3 regions of the Paenibacillus sp. EC2-1 genome follow, and region 3 is predicted to be linked to each of the others. Evidence: a T-box and tRNA genes for the amino acid it is inferred to sense, from the RefSeq annotation. Region 3 holds a T-box; the other regions hold tRNA genes.
The links. The T-box of region 3 lies ahead of metG (methionine--tRNA ligase). A T-box ahead of a tRNA ligase gene usually reads a tRNA of that ligase, here a tRNA-Met.
Positions count from the first base shown of each region.

Region 1: it has a tRNA-Met gene. The T-box ahead of metG (methionine--tRNA ligase) is inferred to sense a tRNA for this amino acid. The anticodon was not compared.
Region 2: it has a tRNA-Met gene. The T-box ahead of metG (methionine--tRNA ligase) is inferred to sense a tRNA for this amino acid. The anticodon was not compared.

Region 1 covers NZ_CP186006.1:4,618,820-4,622,072, forward strand. Annotated here, with positions in the region: gene ACK8P5_RS21620 (PspA/IM30 family protein) at 1-450, opposite strand, end outside; gene ACK8P5_RS21625 (LiaF transmembrane domain-containing protein) at 498-803, opposite strand; tRNA gene ACK8P5_RS21630 (tRNA-Leu) at 1,118-1,197, opposite strand; tRNA gene ACK8P5_RS21635 (tRNA-Arg) at 1,206-1,282, opposite strand; tRNA gene ACK8P5_RS21640 (tRNA-Cys) at 1,294-1,367, opposite strand; tRNA gene ACK8P5_RS21645 (tRNA-Gly) at 1,380-1,454, opposite strand; tRNA gene ACK8P5_RS21650 (tRNA-Gln) at 1,463-1,537, opposite strand; tRNA gene ACK8P5_RS21655 (tRNA-His) at 1,562-1,637, opposite strand; tRNA gene ACK8P5_RS21660 (tRNA-Trp) at 1,659-1,732, opposite strand; tRNA gene ACK8P5_RS21665 (tRNA-Tyr) at 1,740-1,825, opposite strand; tRNA gene ACK8P5_RS21670 (tRNA-Thr) at 1,829-1,904, opposite strand; tRNA gene ACK8P5_RS21675 (tRNA-Phe) at 1,925-2,000, opposite strand; tRNA gene ACK8P5_RS21680 (tRNA-Asp) at 2,031-2,107, opposite strand; tRNA gene ACK8P5_RS21685 (tRNA-Met) at 2,142-2,218, opposite strand; tRNA gene ACK8P5_RS21690 (tRNA-Val) at 2,236-2,311, opposite strand; tRNA gene ACK8P5_RS21695 (tRNA-Glu) at 2,370-2,444, opposite strand; tRNA gene ACK8P5_RS21700 (tRNA-Ser) at 2,463-2,554, opposite strand; tRNA gene ACK8P5_RS21705 (tRNA-Asn) at 2,560-2,635, opposite strand; rRNA gene ACK8P5_RS21710 (23S ribosomal RNA) at 2,773-3,253, opposite strand, start outside.
Region 2 covers NZ_CP186006.1:1,426,563-1,429,815, forward strand. Annotated here, with positions in the region: rRNA gene ACK8P5_RS06635 (23S ribosomal RNA) at 1-752, shown strand, start outside; rRNA gene rrf (5S ribosomal RNA) at 841-957, shown strand; tRNA gene ACK8P5_RS06645 (tRNA-Asn) at 967-1,042, shown strand; tRNA gene ACK8P5_RS06650 (tRNA-Ser) at 1,047-1,138, shown strand; tRNA gene ACK8P5_RS06655 (tRNA-Glu) at 1,157-1,231, shown strand; tRNA gene ACK8P5_RS06660 (tRNA-Val) at 1,368-1,443, shown strand; tRNA gene ACK8P5_RS06665 (tRNA-Met) at 1,461-1,537, shown strand; tRNA gene ACK8P5_RS06670 (tRNA-Asp) at 1,558-1,634, shown strand; tRNA gene ACK8P5_RS06675 (tRNA-Lys) at 1,658-1,733, shown strand; tRNA gene ACK8P5_RS06680 (tRNA-Gly) at 1,769-1,843, shown strand; tRNA gene ACK8P5_RS06685 (tRNA-Arg) at 1,849-1,925, shown strand; tRNA gene ACK8P5_RS06690 (tRNA-Leu) at 1,980-2,059, shown strand; tRNA gene ACK8P5_RS06695 (tRNA-Pro) at 2,220-2,293, shown strand; gene ACK8P5_RS06700 (BofC C-terminal domain-containing protein) at 2,470-3,156, shown strand.
Region 3 covers NZ_CP186006.1:3,083,048-3,086,300, reverse strand. Annotated here, with positions in the region: gene ACK8P5_RS14460 (ABC-F family ATP-binding cassette domain-containing protein) at 1-487, shown strand, start outside; gene ACK8P5_RS14455 (hypothetical protein) at 574-1,134, shown strand; T-box leader at 1,223-1,487, shown strand; gene metG (methionine--tRNA ligase) at 1,535-3,178, shown strand.

The DNA of each region.
Region 1 (3,253 bases), 1.5 Mb from region 3:
CTGTTGAAGACGTAATGTTTCCATACGTGCTACATAATACTGTCGCTTGCTATAAACGGTCTGATACTCCATCCGAAGCTCACCAAGCTGTTCTTCCACTTCTCTTAGTGATTCACGGCTTGTAGCCAGCAGCCCCTCGTACTGTTCAATCTTTTCTTCATAAATCAGCTTTTCTTGCAATGCTAGTTTCGCTAGGTGATCCTCACCTGCTTTGAGAGCCAGAAGTGCCTGCTCTTCCCGTTTAACTTTCATCGTCTCCGCTTGAGTTACTTGCTGATTTAGTTGTCTTGTATGTGCCTCACACTGTTGCAAAAGCTTCTCAGCTTCAGTAATGTCCTGCCGAGTTGTGTGAAGGAATTGATCGATCAGCCGAACCGGATCCTGACTTTGTTCAAGCTTTTCATTTAATGTTGCTGCTGTTATATCTCTAATCCGTCGAAAAACACTCATATTTTCTTTATCCTCCTCTTCCTTCAGGTTAAAGCTTTTGTAGATTGTTAGTAACGTCTCCGTCCGTTTTTAAGACGGGAAACGCCGTAGACAATCAGGACGATACCAAGAATTGGACCAATAATCCAAGAAAGCTTACCGATCAGTGAAAGTACACCGATTGCTAATACGATCCAGCCAAAAAACGTATTACCACGCTGGATTCCGTAATACCCCAGTGCAATCATTGCTATTGGTATCAATAACTTAAATAACATGCCTAGCAAAGGACCTAATACACCCAGTAATACTAATGCTCCTAAAGCAATGAGCAGAATTCCAATTCCATTTCCATTACCATTTGAATTTCTCATGTATACACCGCCTTTCCTTTCCAAATCAATTGTTTATGACTTGTTCAACCTTATGACTTTATTTTAGGTTAATTCAATACAATCTAAAACGGACCCCGGACGGTTTTTGATCCTCGACTTAAGTCGGGGATGGAGTGCGACCTCCGTCTATACACGTCCAAGACCACTAAACAAAACAATGCAAAAAAAAGCGAATGCTGGCTTGGCGCCGATCATTCGCTTTTCTCGTATGTAGAATACAGATAAATTTCTTTTCCTAATTTATTATAAACATAAAAAAAGAACGTGGATTAAATCCACGTTCTTACTGGTGATGCCGGTGAAGGGACTCGAACCCCCACGGTTTCCCTCACGATTTTGAGTCGCGCGCGTCTGCCAATTCCGCCACACCGGCTAAATAAATGGCGTGCCCTAAGAGATTCGAACTCCTGGCCTTTTGATTCGTAGTCAAACGCTCTATCCAGCTGAGCTAAGGGCACAAAATATGAAATGGAGGCGCCACCCAGATTCGAACTGGGGATAAAGCTTTTGCAGAGCTGTGCCTTACCACTTGGCTATGGCGCCATATAATTAAAATGGAGCGGACGACGGGAATCGAACCCGCGACCCTCGCCTTGGCAAGGCGATGCTCTACCGCTGAGCCACGTCCGCAAAATCAATGGCTGGGGATATAGGATTCGAACCTATGCATGACGGAGTCAAAGTCCGTTGCCTTACCGCTTGGCTAATCCCCAATATGATTTGTTTTTTTTGAATTATGGGGCGATCGATGGGACTTGAACCCACGAATGCCGGAGCCACAGACCGGTGCGTTAACCCCTTCGCCACGACCGCCACATTCAAAAAATATTCAATTGGCAGGGGCAGCAGGAATTGAACCCACACCAACGGTTTTGGAGACCGTTGTTCTACCTTTAAACTATGCCCCTATAAAACTGGTGGAGGATGATGGATTCGAACCACCGAACCCGTACGGGAGCAGATTTACAGTCTGATGCGTTTGGCCACTTCGCTAATCCTCCAAATGGTGCCGGCGAGAGGACTTGAACCCCCAACCTACTGATTACAAGTCAGTTGCTCTACCAGTTGAGCTACACCGGCGTATACAGTTTTAATAAAGATGGTGGCTCGGGACGGAATCGAACCGCCGACACGAGGATTTTCAGTCCTCTGCTCTACCGACTGAGCTACCGAGCCATAAAGCTCTTTCGGTTTATGAATCAAAAATGGCGGAACTGACGGGATTCGAACCCGCGATCTCCTGCGTGACAGGCAGGCATGTTAGGCCTCTACACCACAGTTCCATAATATTGATCGCTAATGTTCAAGCGATATAATTGGTTGCGGGGACAGGATTTGAACCTGTGACCTTCGGGTTATGAGCCCGACGAGCTACCGAACTGCTCCACCCCGCGTCATTAAAAGGTGTTTATGGTGGAGGCTGAGGGGTTCGAACCCCCGACCCTCTGCTTGTAAGGCAGATGCTCTCCCAGCTGAGCTAAGCCTCCATATCAAAACCGAATTTCATCTTACCAAATGTTCAATCTAAAATCAAGTGTTAAAAAATGGTGACCCGTAGGGGATTCGAACCCCTGTTACCTCCGTGAAAGGGAGGTGTCTTAACCCCTTGACCAACGGGCCTTGCAATGAAATAAATAGTGGCGGAGAGAGAGGGATTCGAACCCTCGAGACGCTTTTGGCGCCTACACGATTTCCAATCGTGCTCCTTCGGCCAACTCGGACACCTCTCCATAAATGGCTCCCCGAACAGGACTCGAACCTGTGACAACTCGATTAACAGTCGAGTGCTCTACCAACTGAGCTATCAGGGAACATTATTCAATTCAAGTGTTTGATCACTTGAAAACTAGATACGAAACTTAAATTTGCGAATTTGCATTGTTCCTGAAAGTCTTGCTCCGATGCAAAGCGTATCGCTTCCGAAGCTAGTTTTCTTTCAGAAAACTTGTAGGATAAGCCCTCGACCGATTAGTATTGGTCAGCTCCATGCATTGCTGCACTTCCACCTCCAACCTATCTACCTCGTCGTCTTCAAGGGGTCTTACTAATTGGGAAATCTCATCTTGAGGGGGCTTCACGCTTAGATGCTTTCAGCGCTTATCCCGTCCATACGTAGCTACCCAGCCATGCTCCTGGCGGAACAACTGGTGCACCAGCGGTATGTCCATCCCGGTCCTCTCGTACTAAGGACAGCTCCTCTCAAATTTCCTACGCCCACGACAGATAGGGACCGAACTGTCTCACGACGTTCTGAACCCAGCTCGCGTACCGCTTTAATGGGCGAACAGCCCAACCCTTGGGACCTACTTCAGCCCCAGGATGCGATGAGCCGACATCGAGGTGCCAAACCTCCCCGTCGATGTGGACTCTTGGGGGAGATAAGCCTGTTATCCCCAGGGTAGCTTTTATCCGTTGAGCGATGGCCCTTC
Region 2 (3,253 bases), 1.7 Mb from region 3:
GAGCGCAAGCTTCTGTGGAGGCGCCGTTGGGATACCACCCTGATCGTATCTAGGTTCTAACCTAGTACCGTGAACCGGTGCGGGGACAGTGTCTGGTGGGCAGTTTGACTGGGGCGGTCGCCTCCTAAAGAGTAACGGAGGCGCCCCAAGGTTCCCTCAGAATGGTTGGAAATCATTCGAAGAGTGCAAAGGCATAAGGGAGCTTGACTGCGAGACCTACAAGTCGAGCAGGGACGAAAGTCGGGCTTAGTGATCCGGTGGTACCGCATGGAAGGGCCATCGCTCAACGGATAAAAGCTACCCTGGGGATAACAGGCTTATCTCCCCCAAGAGTCCACATCGACGGGGAGGTTTGGCACCTCGATGTCGGCTCATCGCATCCTGGGGCTGAAGTAGGTCCCAAGGGTTGGGCTGTTCGCCCATTAAAGCGGTACGCGAGCTGGGTTCAGAACGTCGTGAGACAGTTCGGTCCCTATCTGTCGTGGGCGTAGGAAATTTGAGAGGAGCTGTCCTTAGTACGAGAGGACCGGGATGGACATACCGCTGGTGCACCAGTTGTTCCGCCAGGAGCATGGCTGGGTAGCTACGTATGGACGGGATAAGCGCTGAAAGCATCTAAGCGTGAAGCCCCCCTCAAGATGAGATTTCCCAATTAGTAAGACCCCTTGAAGACGACGAGGTAGATAGGTTGGAGGTGGAAGTGCAGCAATGCATGGAGCTGACCAATACTAATCGGTCGAGGGCTTATCCTACAAGCTTTACGAATGTAATTCGTAAGCTATGATAATTCGCAAATTCAAGTTTCGTATCTAGTTTTCAAGTGATCAAACACTTGAACCGTTTGGTGGCGATAGCGGAAGGGTTCCACACGTACCCATCCCGAACACGACCGTTAAGCCTTCCAGCGCCGATGGTACTTGGACCGAAGGGTCCCGGGAGAGTAGGACGTCGCCAAGCGGTACATATTCCCTGATAGCTCAGTTGGTAGAGCACTCGACTGTTAATCGAGTTGTCACAGGTTCGAGTCCTGTTCGGGGAGCCATTATGGAGAGGTGTCCGAGCTGGCCGAAGGAGCACGATTGGAAATCGTGTAGGCGCCACAAGCGTCTCGAGGGTTCGAATCCCTCTCTCTCCGCCAGCTAGGATTTATATATAAGGCCCGTTGGTCAAGGGGTTAAGACACCTCCCTTTCACGGAGGTAACAGGGGTTCGAATCCCCTACGGGTCACCATTTATTTTATTGCTTCAAGGGGATGAGAATCCCACGGTTCGTCGAAGCATAGACATCGATAGGAATACTTCGCAGTCTCGAGCAGAGTGAGAGTATCCCCTACGGGTCACCATTATTTATTAATAACAAGATTTATGGAGGCTTAGCTCAGCTGGGAGAGCATCTGCCTTACAAGCAGAGGGTCGGGGGTTCGAACCCCTCAGCCTCCACCATAAACACCTTTTAATGACGCGGGGTGGAGCAGTTCGGTAGCTCGTCGGGCTCATAACCCGAAGGTCACAGGTTCAAATCCTGTCCCCGCAACCAATTATTATCTACATAGGTATGGAACTGTGGTGTAGAGGCCTAACATGCCTGCCTGTCACGCAGGAGATCGCGGGTTCGAATCCCGTCAGTTCCGCCATTATTTCTCTAATCTTTGATTGAGAGCCATTAGCTCAGTTGGTAGAGCACCTGACTTTTAATCAGGGTGTCGAAGGTTCGAGTCCTTCATGGCTCACCATCTTTGTTAAGTATGAATAACTGAATATATGTTTTGCGGACGTGGCTCAGCGGTAGAGCATCGCCTTGCCAAGGCGAGGGTCGCGGGTTCGATTCCCGTCGTCCGCTCCATATTTGCGCCCTTAGCTCAGCTGGATAGAGCGTTTGACTACGAATCAAAAGGCCGGGAGTTCGAATCTCTCAGGGCGCGCCATTTTATTTTTATAAGTGGATTTATCCTCTGTTAAAGAGGTTGTTTTTATTTTAAGCCGGTGTGGCGGAATTGGCAGACGCGCGCGACTCAAAATCGTGAGGGAAACCGTGGGGGTTCGAGTCCCTTCACCGGCATCGTATGAATACTGGAAAGCCTCTTAGGATATCGATCCTGAGGGCTTTTTTAGTGATATAGCATTGGTTTACATAGAATGGAGTAATCTTTCTTAGCTGTTAAAAAACTCTTTTAAATCTATTGAATTTATGCTATTATCTTATTACTGTTTTCTTTTTTCGGGACGTAGCTCAGCTTGGTAGAGCACCTGGTTTGGGACCAGGGGGTCGCATGTTCAAATCGTGTCGTCCCGATTGATAAAGAATCCATGAATCAGAGTATTTCTGGTTTATGGATTCTTTTTGTGTTTTTCACTTTTTTATAAAAAGTAATAGTAAATCACGGGTTGATATTTTGAATAAATAAATAGTGTATCGGTCAAACTATGAAAAACATGAGACAGAAGGGGATATACTTGAGTATTTTCCGAATGAAAAAACAATTAAGGAAAAGATGGAAACGGTGGAAACGGGCCATTTGGACCTTTACTCTCTTTTTGATCATTGGTTGTTTAGCCTGGGCAGGACAGACGTTGCCTGATCAAATGAAAAAACTGTTAACACAGATGACGGATGAATCACCTATTGCCATAGAAACGCTGAATTATTTACAAAACAGTGGAGATCTAGAGTCCGATGAGCAGCGTGTATTTATGCAGCACCTTAATAACGCTCAAGGAAAAATGAAGGTTCATCTCGTGACCTCGTTTGTGTGTGGTGAAGAGGAACAGGTTATCGGGGATCTTGATACCGATACTATCTATTCGCTTATGAACAATAACCCATCTTGGAAAGGAAAGATGGACGACAACGGTGAAGTATGGCTCGAAGAAACAGTGACAGATGACCTATCTCCCACTTGTAAGGAACAAGCTTACATGAGCATAGATGCAAACGGGAACCTTACATTGTTCGAGGGGCCACCACAAGAAGAAAAGGTACTGAGAACCTTTTTTCAGTTAGACATTGGATCGATGGAGTCATCTTTGCCAAAGGATGTACTGAAGCAACTTCAAGATGGCATACGTATTCAGGATATTGAAGAGTACAATAGTGTTCTGTCGACGTTTAGTGATTATGCAAGGGATTTGGCCGAAAATGTAATGAAAGCTCACTAAATGAAGCTAGAGCAGCTACTTACTAAGGATTGAATATGTCGAAAATATGACTTTAGCGAAGGAGGCACCTTGGGTGTCTCCTTTTTGGCATGGTCTA
Region 3 (3,253 bases):
AGTTACTGGTCATAATGGCATCGGAAAATCTACAATGTTAAAAACATTACTTGGCGACATTTCCCCGCTTAGTGGTTCAATACAGATCGGTGACGGAGTTAAGGCAGGATATTTTGCACAGGAATCTGAAACGCCTCAAGAGACTCCTCTAGAGTATTTATGGAGCTTTCGTCCAGATCTGACGCAAAAAGAAATTAGACAGACGCTCGCAAGCGCAGGGTTGACCGATAAGCATATTCGTCGATCCATGTCTCTATTGAGTGGTGGTGAACAAGCCAAGGTCCGGTTGAGTAAATTAATGATTACACCTAGCAATATGCTTATTCTGGATGAACCTACGAATCATCTCGACGTTCAAGCGAAGGCATCATTACAAGGTGCGCTTGAGAAATATGAAGGGACGATAATATTAGTCTCCCATGAGCCTGAATTTTATAAAGATTGGGTAACTGATGTGTGGAATGTACAGGATTGGCATAGAAGCTAATTCAATCTATAATAATATGGTGTAAAATTCCATGGAATGAACAGGAGAGATGTAATGATCAGGTTCAATATACGGAGTGAAGCATTTTGATTAAATGCCGCAGTATTTATTTGATTTTAGCCGGGTTGGTTGTTGTTATCCTAGTGTGTTCAACGATCCTTAAGAAGGAACAGAACACAGCGTACAGCGCTAAAGGCACGTTGGAGAGCGTGACAGGCTCATCGTTATATCAAGTATGGTTCGGTTATAGTACAATACTGCAAAATAAAGAAAGTTCCCTAGACAGAGAACATATTGAAGATCTTTATACCTCGTTATCTGTGATAGAAGCTCACTCTCAAACCGTAGATGAAGCGGTTCATGCACAAGTATTGACACCGATTGCGAAGAATATGAAGCAGATTGCAGATGGAATCAAGAGAAGTTATGCGAAGAATGGGAAATTAACAGAAGACGATCAGGCGAGTTACTCCAAGATGATGAAGCAATCAGAAATGTTAATATCATCACTCTCTAAGGTTTACTACGTTCCCGATTCCTTGGAAGGCGCAGAAGTTACGTTAGACATTAATAAGAATGATGACTATCGTAAACTGCTTGAGTTGAATAAAGAATTGAAACAATATATCGATTCATCGAAATCATGAATGTGAATAAAAATGCGCCCTTCTTCATACACATAGGGTTGACTTTATAAGTCTATTCCGTATAATATCCATTAACTTGAATATTCTGTAAAAAGCTGAGAAGAGAAAGAGTACCATGGTGATTTCTTTAAACAGAGAGCTCCGGTAGCTGAAAAGGAGTAAAGAATATCTGTGGGAATATGGTCTCTGAGCTGCGCTTCGAACCCTATAAGGGAGTAGGCTGCGCCGGAACCCGCACCCGTTAACGTGCTAGGGTATACACGCATTTTTATGCGTCGTACCTGAAGAGGTGAATGTCGCGAGACATTTGTAAAATTGGGTGGTACCACGTGAGCAAAGCTCTCGTCCCTTTGGGATGAGGGCTTTTTTTGTTGCCTAAAAATATAAGGAGGAATCACTTATGACGAACATTTTTATTGGTGGTGCATGGCCGTATGCTAACGGATCGTTACATTTGGGAAGACTAGCGAGTCTACTTCCGGGGGATGTGCTGGCACGTTATTTCCGTGCTAAAGGTGATAACGTACTGTTTGTTTCAGGAAGTGATTGTCACGGCACACCCGTAGCTGTTCAAGCTGCGAAAGAAGGTGTATCACCTTCGGATTATGCGGGCAGATATCATAAGGAATTTCTTGAGTGCTTTGAGAAGTTGGGATTCTCATATGATAAGTACACCCGAACTGATGTGGATTATCACCATAATGTGGTGAAGGAGTTATTCTTAAAGTTGCTCGACAACAAATATTTGTATAGAAAAACAATACAGCAGAATTATTGTGAGACGGATCGTCAGTTTTTGCCGGACCGCTATGTGGAAGGAACTTGTCCGGTTTGCGGACATCGTGCACGTGGAGATCAGTGTGATTTCTGCTCTACCTTGCTAGATCCTTTAGATCTGAGGGATAGATCGTGCAAATTATGCGGATCGACACCAGTAGAACGTCCAACAGAGCATTTCTACATTTCGTTATCTCATTTTCAGAGTCAACTAGAGGATTATCTGTATCGTGAGAAAGGATGGAGGGAGAACGCCAAGCTGTTGACGAGTCGGTATCTTATGGAGGGGCTTAAAGACCGGGCAGTTACAAGGGACTTATCTTGGGGAGTCGATGTTCCAGTGAGCGGTTTCGAGGATAAAAAAATCTATGTTTGGATAGAAGCAGTATGCGGTTATTTATCGGCAAGCAAACAGTGGGCTGATGAGGTTGGTGGAAACTGTGAGTCATTCTGGCTTGAGGGAAAAGGTGATATCGTATCGTATTATGTACACGGCAAAGATAACGTACCTTTTCATACTTTAATATGGCCAGCGATTTTACTGGGAATCGGAGGATTTCATCTCCCTGATAAAATTATTTCCTGTGAATACATGACTCTTGAAGGACAGAAGTTCTCAACCAGTAGGAATTGGGCTGTTTGGGTTCCAGATTTATTAAGGCGGTATGATCCAGATTCGATTCGCTACTTCCTAATAGCTAATGGACCAGAAAAGCGGGATGCTGATTTCTCGTGGAGGGAATTTATACACAGCCACAACGGAGAGTTACTTGGTGCTTATGGTAATTTCGTTAATCGGACATTAGCTTTTATTGAAAAGTCATTTAACGGAGAAATACCAAAAGGTGAAATATCTGAGACATGGCGAAATAACATTGAAGAACTTTACTTGAAAGCAGGGACACTTATTGAAAGCGGTCAACTTAAGGAAGCCCTAGAGTTAATCTTTTCTAGTATTCGCAAGGCAAACAAATACTTTGACGAACAAAAGCCGTGGCTTCAATTGAAGGAGCAACGAGATGCATGCGAACAAACCTTGTATACATGTGTGCAGACGATTGCTAATCTCGCTCAGTTGCTAAACCCGTTTATTCCTTTTTCATGTGAGAAAGTTAGAGGATTTCTGAATTTGAAAGAGCCTACATGGAAGCCTGTGTTTGTATCGTCTCAACAGAGAATAGTCGGGCTTATAATACTGTTTGAACGAATTGATGTTAAGCGGATAGATGAGGAGACAACACTACTGAACAATCAGCTGTCAGAATAGCAATATATCTTGGTCAAAATAATATAAGCCTTTAAGAAGGGTGAGCATCTTTTCCATCGAATACAACATGAAAGA